DNA from 4 places in the Brevibacterium oceani genome. Region 3 is predicted to be linked to each of the others. Evidence: riboswitches for the same ligand, from Rfam matches in the RefSeq annotation. Region 3 holds a riboswitch; each other region holds the start of a gene.
The links. A riboswitch is a leader RNA that binds a small molecule or an ion and turns the genes downstream of it on or off. The one in region 3 is predicted to bind thiamine pyrophosphate.
Positions count from the first base shown of each region.

Region 1: it holds a riboswitch for thiamine pyrophosphate, as region 3 does, so the genes downstream of both, thiC (phosphomethylpyrimidine synthase ThiC) here and thiM (hydroxyethylthiazole kinase) in region 3, are expected to answer to the same signal.
Region 2: it holds a riboswitch for thiamine pyrophosphate, as region 3 does, so the genes downstream of both, J9314_RS05585 (ECF transporter S component) here and thiM (hydroxyethylthiazole kinase) in region 3, are expected to answer to the same signal.
Region 4: it holds a riboswitch for thiamine pyrophosphate, as region 3 does, so the genes downstream of both, thiO (glycine oxidase ThiO) here and thiM (hydroxyethylthiazole kinase) in region 3, are expected to answer to the same signal.

Region 1 covers NZ_CP072846.1:587,302-592,661, reverse strand. Annotated here, with positions in the region: gene J9314_RS02645 (M13 family metallopeptidase) at 1-228, shown strand, start outside; gene J9314_RS02640 (DUF1684 domain-containing protein) at 328-1,911, opposite strand; gene J9314_RS02635 (M18 family aminopeptidase) at 2,045-3,352, shown strand; TPP riboswitch at 3,686-3,794, shown strand; gene thiC (phosphomethylpyrimidine synthase ThiC) at 3,790-5,360, shown strand, end outside.
Region 2 covers NZ_CP072846.1:1,293,343-1,298,702, forward strand. Annotated here, with positions in the region: gene J9314_RS05565 (putative quinol monooxygenase) at 1-234, shown strand, start outside; gene J9314_RS05570 (hypothetical protein) at 274-816, shown strand; gene J9314_RS05575 (energy-coupling factor transporter transmembrane component T family protein) at 883-1,725, opposite strand; gene J9314_RS05580 (ABC transporter ATP-binding protein) at 1,718-3,361, opposite strand; gene J9314_RS05585 (ECF transporter S component) at 3,361-3,990, opposite strand; TPP riboswitch at 4,012-4,120, opposite strand; gene J9314_RS05590 (universal stress protein) at 4,167-5,129, opposite strand; gene J9314_RS05595 (DUF4916 domain-containing protein) at 5,269-5,360, opposite strand, start outside.
Region 3 covers NZ_CP072846.1:3,162,285-3,167,644, reverse strand. Annotated here, with positions in the region: gene J9314_RS14075 (ATP-binding cassette domain-containing protein) at 1-405, shown strand, start outside; gene J9314_RS14070 (sugar ABC transporter permease) at 402-1,613, shown strand; TPP riboswitch at 1,793-1,926, shown strand; gene thiM (hydroxyethylthiazole kinase) at 1,914-2,828, shown strand; gene thiE (thiamine phosphate synthase) at 2,825-3,625, shown strand; gene thiD (bifunctional hydroxymethylpyrimidine kinase/phosphomethylpyrimidine kinase) at 3,622-4,491, shown strand; gene J9314_RS14050 (TenA family protein) at 4,630-5,360, shown strand, end outside.
Region 4 covers NZ_CP072846.1:1,762,040-1,767,399, forward strand. Annotated here, with positions in the region: gene moeB (molybdopterin-synthase adenylyltransferase MoeB) at 1-691, opposite strand, end outside; gene J9314_RS07750 (thiazole synthase) at 688-1,455, opposite strand; gene thiS (sulfur carrier protein ThiS) at 1,457-1,714, opposite strand; gene thiO (glycine oxidase ThiO) at 1,711-2,910, opposite strand; TPP riboswitch at 2,900-3,003, opposite strand; gene thiE (thiamine phosphate synthase) at 3,015-3,698, shown strand; gene J9314_RS07770 (ketopantoate reductase family protein) at 3,695-4,684, shown strand; gene J9314_RS07775 (DedA family protein) at 4,638-5,360, opposite strand, start outside.

The DNA.
Region 1 (5,360 bases), 1.7 Mb from region 3:
CCGTCGGCGGAGCAGGCGAAGGCGTTCTTCGAAGCGTGGGCGAAGGCGTGGCGGTCGAAGATGCGCACCGAAGAGCGCGTGCGCAGGCTCTCGATCGACCCGCATTCGCCGGAGGAGTTCCGCTGCAACCAGGTCGTGAAGAACATGACGGCCTTCCACGACACCTACAAGGTGGCGGAGGGCGACGACATGTACCTCGCCCCCGCAAACCGAGTCACCATCTGGTAATTGCTACCTGACGGCGGCCCAACAACCTTGCGCCAGGTTGCTGGGCCGCCGTCAGGTGGTTCTGGGGGGGGGAGCGTGGGCGCGTCTCGCGCCCGTGGGTCACCGGTGGTGGCGGATGAGGGCGACCATGCGGTAGTCGAATTCCTGCCAGCTGGTGATCGGACTCTTGGCCTCCATCGCAGCGGCGAAGTCCTCGACCTCGGTGCGCTCGGATTCGAGCGGAATGTCGAAGGGCATCTCGACGTAGAGCAGTCCGCTGGCGTCCTCGTGGACGACGTCGAATCCGGCCTTCGTCGGTTCGAGCTCGTTGTTCATCACGATGAGCAGTCGATCGGCCGATGCCTCGTATTCGGCGTCGATGCCGTCGTCGTAGCCCTGCTGCGAGCGCAGCTCCCGCTGAGCCTGGATGACGAACGCGGTGTACGCGCCGATCCCGATGACCGGGATCCGCGAGGTCAGCGCCTCGGTGGCGACGTCGATGAGCCGCGACCGCGCCTTGCGACCCAGCGGCGCGAGGTCGCCGCCGGACATCGCGACCCCGTCGAAGCCGACGAGCGAGACCTTCTCCTCGTCCTGGGCGGGGTTGAGGATGGTGATGTCGAGGCCGAAGCGGGAGTACCAGGGTCGGGTCACCTCGGCGCTGCCTTCGTCCCACCAGACGTAGAACAGGAACGGGACGTTGATCCCGGCCTCCGAATAGAAGAACGGGGGACGCCGCTCACCTGCGGTGACGTCGAATGGTACGACGTTGCCCTCGATCGGGGCGGGGCAGGTGGCGAACGAGGTGAACGCGAACGGGTAGTTGACCGCGCGGTTGAAATCGATGACGAGCGAACCGTCCTGATTCGGCACACCGAGGTCGATGGTCCGCCACGCCGAGGTGGTCTTGCCGTTGGTGCCGTCGTGGAAGTCCAGCTGGAGCCCGGTCTTCGGGCATCCGGTGGCGAGCAGGCTGACTTCGCCCTGTTTGGTCTCGAAGGTCACCGTTCCGGCTGCCTGGGTCTGCAGCCGCAGGTCCTCCTGCGCGGTTTCGATCGTGTGGGTCGGGAAGGGGTCGAAGCGGGTGAACCGTCCGAGGAAGACGAAGTCCGGGTCCGGATCAAAGGCGGGAACCTCGAAGAACTTGCCGAGCAGCGGTGACTTCGAATCGCGCACGCGCACGCCGATGCGCCCGCCCCGATCGATGAGTTCATAGAGCACGCTGCCGACGGTGAACCAGTTGAGCGATCCGCCGGCGGGCAGATGAGCACTGAAGCCGTTGTCCTCGACGCGGACCTGCGGGCGTTCGGGCGTGGGTTCCGCACCGTCTTCGGCGGCGAGCCGTTCGGTCACGGTCGGCATGGTCGACGTGTCGCTGGGCACGGACGGGCTCGTCGCCCTGGTCACCCCGCTGCCGGCACCGTTCCCGGCACCGTTCCCGGCGGCCGCACCGCCGTTCCCGGCCGCACCACCGGCCCGGCTCATGAGGTCGAAGGTCTCTGCGGCGGGTCCGGCCTTGGTGCCGGACTCGAGGGCAACGGTGACCCAGCCGTCGCTGAGCGTGAAAGTACCGGGAGCGCCGGGCCAGGTCGATTCCTGATCGAGCCAGTGCAGTCCGACGACGCTGAGCCAGCCGAAGGGTTTCGCCAGTGCCGAGTTTCGTGAGTCGCGCCAGGTGTTCCACTCAGTCACGAACTGGTTCACGTCGAACACTCCTTGCTGTCGCTGCCGCGGTCCGGGTCGGGGATCGCCCGCCGCAGGCGCCGAATCCGGAAGAACCCGGCGCCTGGGACAAACCCTTTGTCATCCAAACTACCGCAAAGGATAGGCTGGGGAAATGAGTGAATCGCACCCGAGCCCCGACACCGCCGCGCAGACGGTCGCCGACCTCACAGACTTCGTCAGCGCCTCCCCCAGCTCCTATCACGCGGTCGCCACGGCTGCCGCACGCTTGGACGCGGCCGGGTTCTCCCGCCTCGACGAAACGCTGACCTGGGCGCTGACGCCCGGGTCCGGGCACTACGTCGTCCGCGACGGCGCGATCATCGCGTGGATCAACCCCACGACCACCGCCGAGGCTGTCCCAGGGTTCCGCGTCTTCGGTTCCCACACGGATTCCCCCGCCTTCAAACTCAAACCCGGCGAGGAGTACATCGCCGAGGGCGTGCGCCAGGTCGGCGTCGAGATCTACGGCGGACCGCTGCTGAACTCGTGGCTCGACCGCGAGCTCGCCTTCGCCGGCCGCCTCAGCCTCGCCGACGGTCGTGTCGTGCTCGCCCGCACCGGCCCGATCGCCAGGATCCCGCAGCTGGCCATCCACCTCGACCGACAGGTCAATGATGGTCTGACCTTGGACAAGCAGCGCCACACCGCACCGGTGATCGGCCTGGCCGACCTCGCCGAGGCCGATGTCATAGACCTCCTCGCCGCCTCCGCCGAGGTGGGCCCTGAGTCGGTCGTCGGACACGACGTCTACACGATCCCGGCCCAGGAGCCTGGCCGTTTCGGTGCACGTGAGGAGTTCTTCGCCTCGCCGAGGTTGGACAACCTCCTGTCCGTCCACGCCGGTGTCAGCGCGTTGGCCGAGGTCGATGCCGATGGTCTCGATGCGATCGCCCTGTTCGCCGCCTTCGATCACGAGGAGATCGGGTCGAACTCGCGGTCGGGTGCGTGCGGACCTTTCCTCGCCGACGTCACCGAACGCATCATCGCCTCCCTGCTGCCGAACTCGACGCGCAGCGACTACCTCGCCGCTCTTGCTGCTTCGGTGTGCGTGTCCTCGGACGCCGGGCATGCCGCCCACCCGAACTATCCGGAACGGCACGATCCGCATGTCCGCCCCCGCCTCGGCGGTGGCCCGCTGCTCAAACTCAATGCTCAGCAGCGCTACGCCACGGATGCCGTGGGCACGGCGGTGTGGTCGCGGGCGTGCGCAGCGGCCGGGGTCGACTACCAGGACTTCGTGTCGAACAATGCGATGCCGTGCGGGTCGACGATCGGCCCGCTCACGGCGACCAGGCTGGGCATGACGACCGTCGACGTGGGGCCGGCCCTGTACTCGATGCATTCGGCCCGCGAGATGGTCGCGGTCTCCGACGTCGTCGCCCTCGGCGCAGTCGCGAAGACGTTCCTCCAGGGAGCCTGACCACGCGCCTGGCCAGGCCTGCCCCACCGCTTCGGCACGCCCGCCCCACGCGCGTCGTTCAAGATGCAGCACTTCTGTCGATCGGCCCACGAACCGAAGTGTGCGCGCCCGCTTGATCGAGGCTCATGCGGCGTCGTTCAAGGCGCAGCGCGGATATGTGCCTTCTCATCGAACTCGCCACCGCCGTTCAAGGCGAAGCGCTTCTGTCGAACGGTGCGAGGCTCCACAAGTGCGCTCCGCCTTGAACGAGCGGCGCGGGCCGAACGAACTGCTCGAGCTGCCCCGCCCATTCCGCCGCGCTTGTCCTCATCACAGCAGTCGTGATACGAATTGCACGACCCCACGGGAGCCCACTGCAAGGGCTGAGATCGGACTGGATCGTCCGAGACCGTAGAACCTGATCCGGTTGATACCGGCGTAGGAAGTGAGGACTGCAGATGACTGCATTCACCCCTGAAACAACTGCCCCTGCCACGACTTCGCGCAACGCGTCCGACCCACAGGCAGACCCCACCTTGCACAATGCATCCGCGCCGCTCGATGGCCCAGCAGCCTCCGACAACACCGCTGCGGAATCCGAGGCCCGCGAAACGTTCACCCTCGAGCAGTATTCGACGCATTCTCCGGCGTGGCTCGAGGACGCCGAGCACGACATCCGCGTGCCCGTCACCCGCATCGAACTCGAGGACTCCAACGGACGGGCCAACGACCCCGTCGAGGTCTACCGCACCGTCGGTCCGGGCAGCGTCCCCGAGGAGGGACTGCCGGCACTGCGGTTTCCGTGGATCGACTCCCGCCTCGACAGCGAAACCTACGAAGCCCGCGGCCACCTCATCGCCGATGACGGACGTGCTGCCGTCCGCCGAGGTGCGCCCTCGCAGCAGTGGAAGGGTCGAAAACCGGTTCCTCGCCGTGCCAAGCAGGGGCGGACGGTCACCCAAATGCACTACGCCCGCCAGGGCGTCATCACCCCGGAGATGCGCTTCGTCGCCTTGCGCGAGCAGTGCGATGTCGAGCTCGTCCGCTCGGAGCTCGCCGCCGGCCGTGCGATCATCCCGAACAACATCAACCATCCCGAGTCCGAACCGATGATCATCGGCAAGGCCTTCCTCGTCAAGATCAACGCGAACATCGGCAATTCCGCGGTCACCAGCTCCATCGCCGAGGAGGTGCAGAAGCTGCGATGGGCCGCAAAGTGGGGCGCCGACACCCTCATGGACCTCTCGACCGGAAACGACATCCACACCACCCGGGAGTGGATCATCCGCAACTCCCCCATCCCCATCGGCACGGTCCCGATCTACCAGGCTCTGGAGAAGGTCGACGGTGATGCGAACGCGCTGACCTGGGAGATCTACCGAGACACCGTCATCGAGCAGTGCGAGCAGGGCGTGGACTACATGACCGTCCATGCCGGTGTGCTGCTGCGCTACGTGCCCCTCACGGCCGATCGGGTCACCGGAATGGTCTCCCGCGGCGGATCGATCATGGCCGGCTGGTGCTTGGCGCACCACGAAGAGAACTTCCTCTACACCCACTTCGATGAGCTGTGCGAGATCTTCGCCCGCTACGACGTCGCGTTCTCACTCGGCGACGGGCTGCGGCCGGGCTCGATCGCCGATGCCAACGACGCCGCCCAGTTCGCCGAGCTCGACACCCTCGCCGAACTCACCGAACGCGCGTGGGCTCACGACGTCCAGGTCATGGTCGAGGGGCCAGGACACATTCCGCTCCACCTGGTCCGCGAGAACGTCGAACGACAGCAGGAGCTCTGCCACGGGGCGCCGTTCTACACCTTGGGTCCGCTGGTGACCGACATCGCGCCCGGCTACGATCACATCACCTCGGCGATCGGGGCGACCGAGATCGCCCGCTACGGCACGGCGATGCTCTGTTATGTCACCCCGAAGGAGCACCTCGGCCTGCCCGACCGCGACGACGTCAAGACCGGGGTCATCACCTATAAGATCGCCGCTCATGCCGCGGATGTGGCAAAAGGCCACCCGGG
Region 2 (5,360 bases), 1.9 Mb from region 3:
CGTGCCGAACCGGGCAACCTGTGGTTCGAATGGTCGAAGAGCCTGGAGAACCCGAACGAGTTCGTCCTCGTCGAGGCATTCACCGACGAAGGCGCCGAGCCTCACGTCAACCGCGATCACTTCGCCGCCGGCCTCGAGGCCATGCGTCCGCACCTGGTCTCGACCCCGAAGATCATCTCCCGCAAGATCGACGGCGAAGGCTGGGACGAAATGGGCGAACTGACGATCGGCTGATCCGTCGACCGCGGTCACCCGAGCGAATAGACTTCTGCCATGGCGACGAAGGCAGTGAACATCGAGTCCATCGAGAAGGCGTTCGGAGAACCGTGGGCCACGACGCGGAAGCGACTCGAAGATGCAGGTGGGGCTTCGGCGATCCATAAGGAACTCGCAGATGCCCTCTACCCGCAGTTCGAGGGCGTCGTCGACAAACACGGCTGGTGGGTCCAAGGTGCGGTCGTCGCCTATGAACAGGAGATCGGCAGACGCGTACCCGGACAGCGAGCCGACGGTACCTTCGACGTCGCCGTGTCCCGCACGATCGCCGGACAACGCAGCGACCTCGTCGCCGCGCTCGCCTCCCACGTCGACGGCACCCTCAACGGCACGGCGCTCAAGGGCGAGCCCCGCACCTCGGAGACGGCGAAGCGGTCTTTCTGGAGGGCGAACCTCGAGGACGGAACCAAGATCGAGATCGCGGCCGAGACGAAGTCCGAGGACAAGTCACTCGTCGTCATCACCGCCTCGAAGCTGCCGAGCCCCGAAGCGCTCGAGGACTGGCGGGCCTTCCTCAAAGGCTTCCTCCCGCAGATCTGATCGTGCCTGGTGGCAGATCCTGCCTGAGCTCTGAGTGTGCCCGAGGCCTGAGCGACTCCGGGCCTGTCAGTCGCCGCCGATGATCGGATTCCACGTGCCCAGGGCGTGAGCGGAGACGATCGCGAGCACGCACACCGCCACCGCCGACACCACGACCACGAGATCACGGTCACCGAACGTCGACCGTCTGCGCCACGTCCTGCCCGGGCGTCCGAACGCGCGGCCCTCCATCGCCATCGCCAGCGTCGTCGCCCGCCGGATGGACACGACGAGGAGGACGAAGACGCCGCCGAACAGACTTGCTGTGCGCCTGGCCAGTGACCCACCGGCGACGCCGCGTGCCCGTCTGGCCATCGACAGCACCTGCCACTCGCTGACGAGCAGACCGAGCAGCCTGCCGGCGGCGAGCACGGAGATCACGACGACCTCGGGCAGGCGAACGTGCTGGATGAGAGCATCGGCGAGATCGCGCGGATCGATCGTCGAGGCGAGCACGATGAGCGGAATCGCCAAGGCCAGAGTACGGACGAAGATCGCCGCGGCCGCCTCCAAAGACGCGGTTGTCATCAGGATCGGACCGAGGTCGACGACGACGGCACCGGTCTTCTCCGCGAGGATCGCCGTGCCCCACGCCGCGAGCAGAGCACCGGCAGGCAGGAACCACAGCCGCCGCAGCGCTGCCCGCAGGTCGAGCCCCGAAGCGGGAAGACCGAGGAGCGTGAACGCGAGGACGACACCGGCAGAGACGAGATCGATGCTCAGCAGCGCCCCGATCATGAGCACGAGAGCCACGACGATCTTCGTCAGCGGATTGCACCGCACCACCGCCGTCGACCTCACCACGGGAATGAGCTGACCGGGATCGTGGACAGGGGCGGCCGCCTCGGCGGTGGCGTTTCTGTCACTCAACGCGCTCACCTCGCACCTCGTCGTGCGCGTCGGGCCGACGAGCAGACCGATCGACCGACGATCCTGTAGACGAATCGGCCGACGCCCCCTCAGGCGCCCCCTCGGTTCCACCGAGGGCGAACCGGCGGGCTCCGATCGCGTCGAGAAAACCGTGATCGTGGCTGACCGCGACCACCGCCGACCCGACGGCCAGCGCGTCGAGGAAGAGTTCGACGAGGCCGGCCCAGGTCAGCGCGTCCTGGCCGAAGGTCGGTTCGTCGACGATGAGAACTGCCGGGCGCGGGGCGAGCATCGCCGCGACCGAGAGCCGACGCTTCTCCCCACCGGAGAGGCTCTGCGGATGCGCTTCGGCGAGGTCGCCGAGGCCGAGGACCTCGAGCAGTTCGGTCACCCGGGACTCGACGGCCTCGGTCGACCAACCGGCCAGCCTGGGGCCGAGCGCGAGTTCGGCGGCCACGCTCGCGGTGAGGAACTGATGCGCGGGCTCCTGGAAGACGATCCCGATCCGCGGAGCAAGGAAGGCGGAGGGCCACCGGTACGGGCGGGCATGCTTCGCGCTCCCGCGCAGCCCCGCCTCGGCGAGGACCTCACCAGTGAACTCAGGGATGAGGCCGGCAAGCGTGAGCGCGGTCGTCGACTTCCCGGCACCATTGGGGCCGACGATTCCGATGGCCTCGCCGGCGCGGATGTCGAGATCGATGCCGGCGGCCGCCGGTACTTTCGCGCCGGGCCGGGCGACGCCGAGGTCGCGCGCCCTCAGCAGCACCTCGCCCTGCATCCGTGGGCCCGTCCGTGCGTCGGTCCGCACGCCCGCATCTGGCCCGGATTCGGAACCCGAGTGAGCAGGGGAGTCGGGGCGGGGCGCCCGACCGGCGCTTCGTAACTCAGCGGCCTCGGGATCCTCGGGCACCCAGATACCGCACTCGCGCAGCACCTCGGCGAGTTCCGGATCCCCGAAGACCTCGCCGGGTGCCCCCTGCGCCACCACGCCCTCGCGCCCGAGGACGATGACAGTGTCGACATGCTCGAGCCACAGCCCGACGCGGTGTTCGACGACGATCATCGTCGCCGAGGTGGCGGCCCGGACGGCGAGGATCGCATCCCTCACGCCCGGGGCGGAGTCCGGATCGATGTTCGCCGTCGGTTCGTCGAGGACAATGACCTCGGGCGACATCGCATGGATGCCGGCCAGGGCGAGGCGCTGCTTCTGCCCGCCGGACAGAGCCGCGGTGGGATGATCCTCACGGAGGTCGAGGCCCAGGGCCGACAGCGAGGCCGGAATCCGAGCCTCGATGTCGTCGACAGGCACGCCGAGGTTCTCCATCCCGAACGCGACATCGTCGCCCACCCGGGAGAAGATCACCTGAGAATCGGGATCCTGGAGCACGAGCCCGGTGTCGCCTCGGCGCGGGTCGGGGGAGCGGTCGCCGATGAGGAGCTCGCCCGTGGCCTCACCGGATTCGCTCGGCAGGACCCCGGCGATCGCGTGGAGCAGGGTCGTCTTTCCGGCTCCGGACGGTCCGAGGAGCAGCACCGTCGAACCAGCCGCGATGTCGAGGTCGAGGGGGCCGACGGCGGGAGCGTCACGGTCGGCATGCGTCCACGAATACCCGCGCGCCGTGATCGGCAGCGCCATCAGCGCAGACGGCCGGAGGCGAACGAACTCAGCGCCCCGGTCTTCGCGATCGCCCGATAGGCGTACCAGGCGCCGATGCCGGAGATGACGAGACCGGAGACGATCGCGCACACCGCGTAGGCGGCCTGGAAGCCGAACTGCCATTCGGCGTTGTACATGATGTTCTCGCTCACCGCCATGAACGCCGCCGCCAGCACCCCCGACAGCGAGGTGACCCACAGGGTGAACCGCTTGTAGCCGAAGGCGGCGAAGACGAGTTCGGCGCCGAGGCCCTGCAGGAATCCCGACAGCAGCACGGTGGCTCCGAAGTGGGAGCCGAGGACGGCCTCGACGATGGCGGCGATGAGCTCGCACAGCAGGGCAGCGCCGGGTTTGCGGATGATCGCCCCAGCCAGAGGACCGGCGAGGACCCACAGTCCGGCGATGAGGCCGATCGAAGGCGGGAACGCCTGGAATGCGAGCTCGAGGACCTTCCAGCTCAGCGCCAACACCCAGAACACCAACCCGACGGCGATGCCGAGCACGGCGGTGGTGACGTAGTCGACGACTCGCCACGACTTCGTCTTCGGGGCCAGTGTGTGGACCGGCGCCGTGGACGTCGTGGATTCGGGCGTGGTGGTTTTCGGCATTGCGCCTCCTCATGCAAGGAGGGGTGAAGAGTCTCGACTTCCTTCGGCGGTGCTAACCGCATCAGGTTCGAGGGTCTGCAGCATCTTCTGCACTCTCAGCGCCCCTGACGGCGCTCCCCTGTCGTAGCCACCACTGTACAACAGGGGAGCGCCCATGCGGAGGTGCCGACTCTCGATCAGCTGGGAACCACCATCACCGGCCCCTCGGCGTGATCGAGGACCCCGCGCGAGACCGAACCGAGCAGTGCGCTCTTGATGCGACCGCGACCGCGAGTGCCCAGGACCAGCAGCTGTGCGCGTCCGCTGGCAGAGGCGAGTACCTCTTTGGGATCGCCCACCGGCACCGAGGTGGTCACCGGCAGGTCCGGGAACTGCTCACCGAGGCCGGCCGCCTCCTTCTCCAGCCCGGCCGCGACTTCCCTCTGTCGCCGTCCCGTGACCTCCGAGCTCAGTTCGAGCTCGGGGTACCAGTAGAGCCATTCCTCTCCCGCGGGCAGCACTGCAACGACCTCGAGGGCGGCCCCACGGACGGCAGCCTCTGCGGCTGCTGTGACCATCGCGACCCGCCCGGTGTCCGAGCCGTCGACGGCGACGACCACGGGCCCATCGGCGGCATCGATGGCCGTGGCGTGATGCGGGACGACGATGGTCGGGCAATGTGCATGCGCGGGAAGGGCGGTGGACACCGAACCGAGGACGCGCCCCATGAAGCCGCCGCGACCGCGGGCGCCGACGACGGCGATCTCGGCCGACGAGCTGAAGGTGACGAGCACCCCGGCAGCATCGCCGGGAGCCGTGCGGAAGCTCTTCGCACCCGGGTGATCACGGACGAGTTCGACCGCCTCGGCGAGGATCTCCTCCGCAGCTCTCTTCGCTCGCTCGTCTTCGGGTTCGCTGGGGATGGAGGCCATGTTCGGATAGATCATCGTCGGCAGCGCATACGCGGTGACGATGGTCAGTGGGATGGACCGGCGGTGTGCTTCGGCGGCGCCGACGCGGACGGCCTGGGCAGCGAGTTCGGAGCCGTCGAATCCGACGAGGACCCCGAGCTCGCGGTTGAGTCCGGACTCGCTCGGACGGGCTTCGCCCGGATGTGTTTCGGTGGGACGCGCTTCGGTCTGGCGGGACTGGGGAGACATCGCAAACCTCTCGATCGGGGCCTGGCCAACCCTGAACGCCGACGACGGCCCCGACATGCGGTATCGTCCGCGTCACCTCCAGTCTACCAACGCAATTCTACGCATTGTAGAAAAACCTGTGGAGGTGGAACCCTGCGTCTCAGATCGGGAAGCCGAGGTGGGTGAGTGCGGCCTTGAGGATGAACTCCTGGCCGTGGCACAGCTCGCTCGTGATGTCGGCGCGCAGGGTCT
Region 3 (5,360 bases):
TGGGAGCTGCTGCGCAGCCTGTCGGCAAAGATCCCGAGTGTGCGGGTCCCGATCGCGGCGCTGTCGGGCGGACAACGCCAGACGGTCGCGATCGCTCGCTCGCTGCTGGGCGAACCCTCCCTGGTCATGCTCGACGAGCCGACTGCCGCCCTCGGTGTGGCACAGACGGCCGAGGTGCTCAACCTCATCGAGAGGCTGAAGGAACGCGACCTGGGAGTGCTGCTCGTCAGCCACAACATGGCCGACGTGCAGGCCGTGTGCGATCGGGTGCACGTGCTGCGCCTGGGCAAGGACGCCGGTGACTTCCCTGGTGACGAACGCACAGATGTGCTCGTGGCCGCGATCACGGGAGCCAGTGACAACGTCGTGACCAAGCGCGCGGCACGGAGGGGTGAACGTCGATGACCCGCAATTCCTTCATCACTGACGAGAGGATCTCTTCCGAAGGACTCGTCGGTACGTTCGTCCGCCGCGTCAAAGAGGGCCAGCTCGGGTCGTTCCCGGTCATCCTCGCTCTTGTCGTCATCGTCATCGTCTTCCAATCGGCCGATTCCAACTTCATCTCTCCGGCCAACCTCGTCAACCTCTCCACCCAGGTGGCGTTCCTCGCGATCCTGGCGCTGGGCATCAACCTCATCCTGCTGCTCGGTGAGATCGACCTGTCGCTGGCGCAGCTGGGTGGATTGGCCGCCTCGCTGCTCGGTGTGCTCGTCGTCCGGCAAGGTGTGCCGCCGGCGCTTGCTCTGATCATCATGCTGCTGCTCGGGCTGGTCGTCGGTGCGATCCAGGGCTGGTTCTTCGCCGTCGTCGGCATTCCGGCGTTCGTCGTCACCTTGGCCGGTCTCCTCGCGTTCACCGGTCTGACGCTGACGACCCTGGGCACGCAGAAGAACCTGTCGATGTCCGACACCTTCGCTTTCGATTTCGCCAGCTTCTACTTCCCGGCTATCTGGGCGTACGTGTTCGGTGCGATCGCGATCATCGGCTTCGGCGCCGGCATCATCTATTCGAAGCTGCGTCGGCACCGCGAAGGGCTGGATGCACCGAGCTGGACCTCGGTGATCGTGCGCATCGTGCTGCTGGCTGCGATCGTGTTCGGGTTCCTCATCCTCGTCAACCAGGACTTCGGGCTGGCGATGCCGTTCTTCCTCATGATCGTCATCGCCATCGTCATCGACCTCGTGCTGCGTAAGACCCGCTACGGCCGCTCGATCTACGCCGTCGGCGGCAAGGTCGAGGCGGCCCGGCGAGCAGGCATCCGTGTGACCTGGGTGCGCATCAGCGTGTTCATGGCCGCCGGAGTCCTGGCCGCACTGTTCGGTTTCATCAAGACCGGCGTGACGACGAATGCGGGATCGACGCTGGTGAGCACGCAGGACCTGCTCAATGCGATCGCCGCGGCCGTCATCGGCGGCACCTCACTCTTCGGAGGTCGTGGAACCGCGTGGGCGGCAGTGCTCGGTGCACTGGTCGTCGGTGCCATCAACAACGGTCTCTACCTCATCGGCTTCAACTCCGATGCGCAGCAGATCATCACCGCGCTCGTCCTGCTCACCGCCGTCGTCATCGACGCGCTCAGCCGCCGCGGCCAGAGGTACGTCGGCCGGGGATAGGTGGTCACTGTCGTCTGCCGTTTGCCGACCGCTCAAGTTGCCGCCGACCGCTCACCGCATAGCGCGGTACAGCGTCGCTGACTTGAGCGGTCGGCGAAGTGGCCTCAGGACAATAGGTCAACTGGGAGGAAGCGCGAGGCGCGTGGTCGCCGTGCCTCGGCCGGGCTGATACAGTCGGAGCCAATGACATGGGGTGCCTCATGAGGATCCGTTCGCGCCGAAGAGCTGCGCATGGAGGACACCGAGGCTGAGAGAACACCCATCGAACCTGATCTGGGCCATACTAGCGAAGGGATCGTCATGGTTGACTTCGACCTGCGTTCTGCCAACGCACGACTGCGTGCGTCCAACCCGCTCATCCAATGCATCACGAATACTGTCGTGCAGCAATTCAGCGCGAACGTGCTCCTGGCCGTGGGTGCCTCCCCGGCGATGCTCGACCACGAGGCCGACGCCGGACAATTTGCCGGCATCGCGAGCGGAATCCTCATCAACTTCGGCACCGCCTCGAACCATCAGCTGCTTGCCGCCGACGCCGCCATCGACGTCGCGAACGCCGCCGGCAAACCCTGGGTCCTCGACCCCGTCAGCGTCGGCGCCGTCGACTTCCGCACCTCGCGCATCCGCCGCGCCGCCGCCGACCACCCGACAGCCATCCGCGGCAACGCCTCCGAGATCGCCGCACTGGCCGGAGTCGGCCTCGGCGGACGCGGAGTCGACTCCACCGACGAGGTCGACGCCGTCCTTCCCGCCGCGGCTCAACTGTCGCGAAAGACCGGCGCGATCGTCGCGGTCTCCGGACCCACCGACGCCGTCGTCGCCCACATCGACGGCACCGACCACGTCGCCCGCATCGACGGAGGCTGCGAGTTCATGCCGCTGGTCATCGGCACCGGCTGCTCCCTCGGTGCCGTCACCGGCGCCTACCTCGCCGCCGCCCGCAGCGGACTGGCCGATCCTGATGCCGACGCCTCGGCCGTCGACGCAGGCGAGCACACCGCCGACGGTGGAGCCGCCTCGGCGAGGTTCGAAGCCGTGGTCGCCGCGCACGCCCACTTCGCGGTCGCCGGGGAACTCGCCGCCGACGGGGCGAAGGGGCCGGGCAGCTACTCGGTGAACTTCCTCGACGCGCTCCATGCGGTCACCGGCGACCAGCTCGCGCAGGCGCGGGTGAGCCTCAGCGTGCTCGATGCCGGCGAAAGCGTCCAAGCATGACCGCCGGATCCGCGCACATCGCCGACAGCGTGCACGCCACCGACCGCTTCGCCGGCATCGACACCCGCCTCTACCTCGTCACGGACTCCGCCCAGTGCAAAGCGGCCGGCCGCACCGTCGCCGAGACCGTGCAGGCCGCCGTCGCCGGGGGAGTCGGCATCGTCCAGGTCCGCGACAAGGACATCGACGACGGGGACTTCTACTCGCTCACCCGCCAGGTCATCGCCGCCGTCGACACCGCCACCCGCGGCACCGACCGCACCGTGCCGGTCGTCCTCAACGACCGCGTCGAGGTGGCCCGCCGCCTCATCGACGAAGGCGAGGACATCCACATCCACGTCGGCCAAACTGATGCCACCGTCGCCGAGGTGCGCGCCGCCTTGGGCGAGGCACCGCTCATCGGTCTCTCGGCCGCGAACAGCACCGAATTCGCCGCGGCCCGCGACTCCGGCGTCGTCGACCTCGTCGGCATCGGACCGGTCTTCGACACCACCACGAAGGCCGACGCACCCGAGGGAATCGGACCCGACCGCCTCGGCGAACTCGTCACCGAGGCCGGGATCCCGGCGGTCGCGATCGGCGGGATCAGCCTCGATCGAGCCCCTGAGCTGCGCGGACGCGGACTCATCGGGATCTGCGTGGTCTCGGCGATCTGCACGGCCGACGATCCGACCGCCGCGGCCGAAGCGCTGCTCGCAGCCTTCGCCGACGGTGATGAGTCGGCCACGGGAAGTGACGCATCCTCATGGACTGACGCATCCTCATGGACTGACGGATCGGGCGGGCACCAAGCATGAGCACGCGCCCGCCGATCACCCTGTCCATCGCCGGCACCGACCCCAGCGGCGGCGCCGGCATCCACGCCGACCTCAAGACCTTCACCGCCCGGAAGACCCTGGCCACGACCGTGATCACCGCCCTCGTCGCGCAGAACACGCACGGGGTGTCCCGGGTCTACCCGATCGACGATGACTTCGTCGCCGACCAGTTCGACTCGGTGCTGACCGACATGCCTATCGACGCCACGAAGTCCGGGATGCTCGGCACTCGGTCCCTCGTCGAGCTCGTCGTCGCCCGCGCCGCCGAGGGCAGGCTCGGATTCTACACCGTCGATCCGGTGATGGTCGCGACCTCCGGACACCGTCTCCTCGAGGCCGACGCCGTCGACGCGGTCCGTACCCACCTGCTGCCCGTGGCCGACCTCATCACCCCCAACCTCCCCGAGGCGGCACTGCTCCTCTCCGACGACGAACCCGAGGCGCAGACCTCCGAACAGATGCGTGACCAGGCGCTTCGCCTCCTCGAGCGTGGTCCGGGTGCCGTCCTGCTCAAGGGCGGGCACGGCAGCGACGGGGACGTGCTCGACATCCTCGCCACCCGCGACGGACAGATCCGCGAGTTCACCCACCCCCGCGTGGCGACTGCGAACACACACGGAACCGGGTGCACCCTCTCGGCCGCGATCACCGCCGAGGTGGCCGTCCTCGGCCGCGAACGTACAGCGATCGGGCCGGACCTCCTCGGCGAGGCCGTCGGCAATGCCCTCGACTACCTCGCCAGGGCCCTGAAATCGGCCGCTGACTGGCAGGTCAGCCTCGATCCCGAGGGAGCGCACGGACCCGTCGACCACCAGGTCGACATCGTCCGCGGCCGACCCGCCTGACCTGTCCAGACCTGACCAGTCCAGACCTGACCAAATCAGCCCAGAGCAGCACTCACCTCGCTGCGAATCACCGTCCCACGTCACACGAACACACAGCACACGAACACACCCACGTCGCACGAGTACAAAGGAGTTCCCATGACCGTCAACTTCTCCGCCGGACCACTGACTGCCCAGCTCTGGGACCGTGTCCGCCCGATCGTCGAGGAGATCGAGGCTTTGCCGTTCCTCGCTCAGCTCGCCGACGGCAGCCTCGACGCGCGCGCCTTCGTCAACTACATCTCCCAGGACAGCCTCTACCTCAACGGCTACGCGAAGGCCATGTCGTTCCTCGCCGCGAAGACCGTCGACCGTGACGAGTCCCGATTCTGGGCGGGTTCGGCCGCCGAAGCGATCACCGTGGAAGAGGGAATGCACGAAGAGCTGCTCGCCGATTCGCGGCTGGCGACCGCCCTGACCGAACTCAACGAGGCAGGTTCCCGTTTCAAGGCTTCACCGACGACGCTCGGGTATGTGTCCTTCCTCATCGCCACGGCTGCCAGTCGCTCCTACGGCGAAGGCGTGGCCGGTGTGCTGCCGTGCTTCTGGGTTTATGCCCACATGGGCAAGGTGCTCGTCGAACAAGCCGGACAGATGACCGAGGACCATCCGTACCGCACCTGGGTGCAGACCTACGACTCGCCTGACTTCGACGAATCGACCCGCCACGCGGTGCAGATCCTCGAACAGGAACTCGCGAAGGCCCCGAGCGAGGAGGCTTCCCGGATGCGCGCGGCCTTCGAACAGGCCTGCGTGTACGAACTGCACTTCTGGGCCTCGGCGCATGCGATGCAGAACTGGGACGTCTCCGTCTTCCTGCCGCAGGACGC
Region 4 (5,360 bases), 1.4 Mb from region 3:
GTTCGCCGATGCCGCAGATGAGCTTGATCGCCTCGGTGGCCATGGCCGACCCCACAGTCCCGCACAGCACCCCGAACACACCGCCCTCGGCGCAGTTGGGCACCGAATCGGCTTCCGGGATGTCGGGAAACAGGTCGCGCAGCATCGGTCCGTGCCCGGGCACGAACGTGCTCACCTGCCCGGCGAACCGGAAGATCGTGCCCCACACCAGCGGGGTACCGGTGAGTTCAGCGGCATCATTGGACAGATACCGGGTGGCGAAGTTGTCGGCCCCGTCGATGACGACGTCGTGGGATGCGAAGAGTTCGAGAGCGTTGTCCGGGGTCAGCCGGCCCGCAATCGGACGCACGTGCAGCGTCGGATCGAGCCGGTGCAGAGCCGCGGCCGCCGAGTCGACCTTCGGCCGGGCCACGTCGGCGTCGCGGTGGATGATCTGGCGTTGGAGGTTCGACGATTCGACCACATCGTCATCGATGACCGTCAGGGATCCGATCCCCGCGGCGGCCAGATAGCTGAGCACCGGTGACCCGAGGCCACCGGCCCCGATGACCAGCACCGAGGCGGCCCGCAGCCGCCGTTGACCCTCGAGTCCGATGCCCGGCAGGCTGAGGTGTCGGGCGTAGCGTTCGATCTCCTCGCGGCTCAGTGCCTCGACCGGTTCGACCAGAGGAGTCAGCCCAACGCCGGTCACTGCGCTGCGACCATTCCGTCGAAGGTCGACGATGCCAGGGCCAGAGACCGCTTCGGGATCCGACCCGCACCCGCGGCCAGATGCCCGGATTCCACGGCCAGAGCCATCGCCCGCGCCATCGCTGTCGCATCGTGGGCACGGGTCACGGCCGAAGCCAGCAGGACGGCGCTGCAGCCGAGCTCCATGGCCAGGGCGGCATCGGAAGCCGTGCCGACACCCGCATCGAGGATGATCGGCACTCCCGCCCGGCTGACGATGGTCTCGATGTTGTGCGGGTTGAGTATGCCCAGGCCGCTGCCGATCGGGGCGCCGGCCGGCATCACCGCCGCCACGCCCGCGTCCTCGAGTCGTTTGGCCATGGCCGGGTCGTCATTCGTGTACGCAAAGACAGTGAACCCGTCGAGGACGAGTTCCTCGGCGGCGCGGAAGAGTTCGACCGGATCGGGCAGCAGAGTGTCTTCGTCGGCGATGACCTCGAGCTTCACCCAGTTCGTCTCGAGCGCCTCTCGCGCCAGCCGCGCGGTGAGCACGGCATCCCGAGCGGTATAGCACCCGGCCGTGTTGGGCAGGATGCGGATCCCCAGGCGCTGCAGCAGGGTGAACACCGACTCACGGGACGCCGCGTCGAAGCGACGCATCGCCACCGTCGTCAGTTCGGTGCCCGAGGCCAGCAGCGCGTCTTCGAGGATGCTCAGCGAGCTCGCCCCACCCGTGCCCATGACCAGGCGTGAGTTGAGGTCCACACCATCGATCGTCCAGGTCATGTCAGCCTCCCTGCACAGCGGTGACGATGTCGACGGTGTGCCCGTCGGCCAATGCGAAATCGGCCCAGCGGCCGCGGCGGACGACCTCTCCGTCGACGGCCACGGCGATGCCCAGGCGGCCCCCGTCGGCCGGTGTTCCGTCGGCACGGAGGTCGCGTCCGGTGGTCACCGCGACGAGGTCGAGCACCGAGGCTGGTCCTCCCAGTTCTCGTTCCTCGCCGTTGACGACGATGGTCGGTGCGTGGGCAGTGTCGGTCATAGTGTGCTCCTGTGCAGGGGCGTTGGGTGGAGGACGGATGAGACAGCGGACGATCCGTCAGCGGACGGTTCGGCAGAGTGCTGGTCGGCAGAGAACCGCCCAGGGGAGACGGAATCGAGTGCTCCCGCGGGCAGCCAGTCGGGGGTGAGTCCCACGGCCAGTTCGGCACCGAGCCGTCCGCCGAGTGGGGCCAGCAGGATGCCGTGCCGGAAGTACCCGGTGCTGACGAGGCAGCCGTCATCGATGCGACCGACGATGGGCAGGTCATCGGGCGAACCGGGGCGGGCACGCGTGGTGATGTCGGTGATCTCGCAGTCGAGGATGCCGGGGACGAGGCGCTGACCGTCCTGGAGGAGCCGGTGGACGGCTCCGGCATCGGTGCCTTCCCGACCGTCCTCCCGGGAACTCGCCCCGAGCACGAGCTCCCCGTCCTCGCGGGCGACGATGTAGACCGGCCGGCCGTTGACGAGTCCGCGGACCGTGCCGTGCAGCAGAGGTGTGAGTGCGGCCGGCGATCGCAGACGCAGAACATCACCCCACACCTTCCGCAGCGGCAGAGACGGCATCCCGGTGATCGAGTCCGCCTCGGCGCCGGCGGTGATGATGACCTGATCGGCTGTGAGTTCGTCGCCGCCGGAGAACCCGACGCCCACGGTGATTCCGTCTCGACGGATGAGCCGGGTGACCTGTCGGCGGACGGTCGTGGCCGACACGACGGACAGCAGGGCGGCCGTCACCCGTCGGGGGTCGATGGACTGGTCGTCGGGGATGCGCACGGCACCGGCCACCGACGGTGACAGTGTCGGTTCGAGCTCCCTGGCGCGGGACCCGGTGATGAGTTCGGTGGTGAAACCGGCGGCGGTCTGCGCGGTGCGCAGCTCGCGCAGAGCCTGCAGATCGGCACGATCCCCGGCACACACCAGGGTCCCCGAGTCCGTGAGCCCGAGATCGGCACCCGCGGCGCTCGCCACCTCAGCGGCGAACGACGGATACATCTGCGCCGACGCGCGCATCAGCGGGTACAGGGGAGACTGACCCCAGACCACCTCGGCGGCGGGGGCGAGCATCCCCGCAGCGGCATGCGTGGCTCCCTGCCCGGGAACGGGATCGATGATGGTGACACCGGCACCGAGGCGGCGCAGATGCCACGCTGTCGACAGGCCGATGATTCCGGCGCCCACGACGATGACATGCATGGATTCTCCCTCCGGCGGCATGATCCGCATCAGGTCTGACGGTCGGCTCTTACGCCCTCTCAGCCTCGTTGGGAGGCTCCCGCGAACTCCTCTACTCTATGACCATGACCTCCGATATTCCACCGCACCCTTCAGGCTCCGAATCGAGAAGAGCCTGGCGGGACGCCCGGTTGGCCGAAGCGCGCCTGTACCTGTGCACCGACGCCAGGACCGCCCAAGGCGATCTGCCCGAGTTCCTCGACGCCGCATATGCCGGGGGAGTCGACATCATCCAGCTGCGCGACAAGACCCTCGAAGCCAGGGCCGAGATCACAGCCCTCGAAGTGCTCAAGGCCACCGCGGCCCGGCACGGGAAGCTCTTCTCGGTCAACGACCGTGCCGACATCGCCCTGCTGACCGGCGCCGACGTCTTCCACGTCGGACAAGGCGACCTCACCAGCGCTCAGGCGCGCGCCGTCCTCGGACCCGACGTCATCCTCGGTCGCTCCACCCATTCGCACGAGCAGGCGCTCGCCGCCGACGCGGACCCGGAGACCGACTACTTCTGCGTCGGCCCCGTGTGGGAGACGCCGACGAAACCCGGCCGCGCTGCCGTCGGCACGGGCCTGCTCGGCACGGTGGCCGCCACGGCGCGCACCCCATGGTTCGCCATCGGCGGCATCGCCGTCGGGTCGCGCCTCGACGAGATCCGTCAGGCGGGCGCCACGCGCACCGTGGTGGTGCGTGCGATAACCTCGGCTGGCGATCCCGCTGCGGCCGCACGGGAACTCAAGGAGGAATTGGGATGAGTGAGATCATCGAGGGCAGCACCGGCACGGGTGCGGACGAACAGGGCGCGAACGAGCTGGCCTCGCGCAGGCCGAGCATCCTCATCGCCGGGGCCGGAGCCACGGGTGGGGCATTCGGCTCCTATCTGCTCGAAGCCGGTCGCGATGTGACGTTCCTGCTGCGGGAGGCGAAGGCGCAGCGGATCCGCGCCGAGGGTCTGCGTTTCGTCTCACCGGGCAACGACCGGACGAACACCGTCGAGGTCGTCACCGCCTCAGAGCTCGCCGAGGGTGCGCGCACCTACGACCTCGTGCTTGTGGCGGTCAAGGCGGGCGGCCTCGAGTCTGTCCTCACCGACATCCGTCCTGCCGTCGGAGAGGGGACGAGGATCATCCCGTTCCTCAATGGGATGGCCCAGATCGATCGGCTGCAGGCCGACTACCCCGGGCAGGTGCTCGGCGGACTCGTCAAAATCGTCGGCACCATCGACGGCGATGCGGTCCACCAGCTCACGGACATGGCCGTGATGACGATCGGCGACCTCAGCGAGGGAGAGGTCCCCACCGACGTCGCCGCCGTCCTCGACGTGCCCGGTTTCCGACTCCAGGTCATCGACGACATCACGGACGGGCTGTGGGAGAAGTGGATCTTCATCGCCGCCGCCGGAGTCGTCACCTGCCTGTTCCGGGCTCCGGTCGGAGCGATCATGTCAGCCGGCGGTCACGATCATGTGCTGCGCATCATCGACGAACTCGAGGCGGTCGCCGCAGCAGCCGGTCACGCGGTATCCGAGAAGTCCCATGCCGCCACCGTCTCGATGCTCACCGGCGAGGGCTCGTCATTCACCTCGTCCCTCTACCGGGACGTCACTGCCGGTCTGCCCAGCGAAGCCGAGCACATCCTCGGTGATCTGTCGCGCAAGGCCCGGGACCTGGGAGTGGACACTCCGCTGCTCGATCTCACGCTTGTGCAGCTGCGGGCCGGAGAAGCGCTGCGGCGTCCCTGACCTCAGCAGTGCCGGTGCGCAGCATCGCCAGGTACGGTTCGCTGGGCTGAGTGTGCTCGACCTCGCCCGAACCGTGAGCGGCGGTGAAGGTGACCATGGGCACGCCGTCGACGTCGTCGACGACGAGCAGCGTCTCGTAGCCGCCGGGGCCGACGGAATGCGAGGCACCGACGGGCAGGTCGAAGACGAGGGTCTCCAGCGGGCCGCCGGGTGACGGTCGGCGGTGCATCTCCTGCGCCGCGACATCGGCGAACTGTTCGGCACTGATGAGATACGCCTTCGCCGGGGTCGGCCCGGTCAAGGTGTGGTCGTAGAAGGCCATCCCACCTCCCCACACCTTCGACTCACCGGCGAAGTAGATGCGGCCGGGCAGTTCGACTCCGGCCTCCTCACCGGGCAGGGTCCCGTCCCTGGCACCCGGATAGGTCACATGCGCACCCGGTGGCCGACCGCCCTGCAGGTAGCAGGCGAGGCGATCGCGGGCCATGTTCGATCCGTAGCTGACATACCAGACATGCGTATTCGACATCGTCTCCATGATGCCATTTCGGTTCCGGGGCGCGTCGACCCGGGCCGTGGACCGGCGCGCCCTGACCTGTCGGACCGCGACCCGTCGAGTTCCGCTGCGACGGAGACGTCGGAACACTTCTCCCGCGGCAGCGGTGGACAGCGCGAT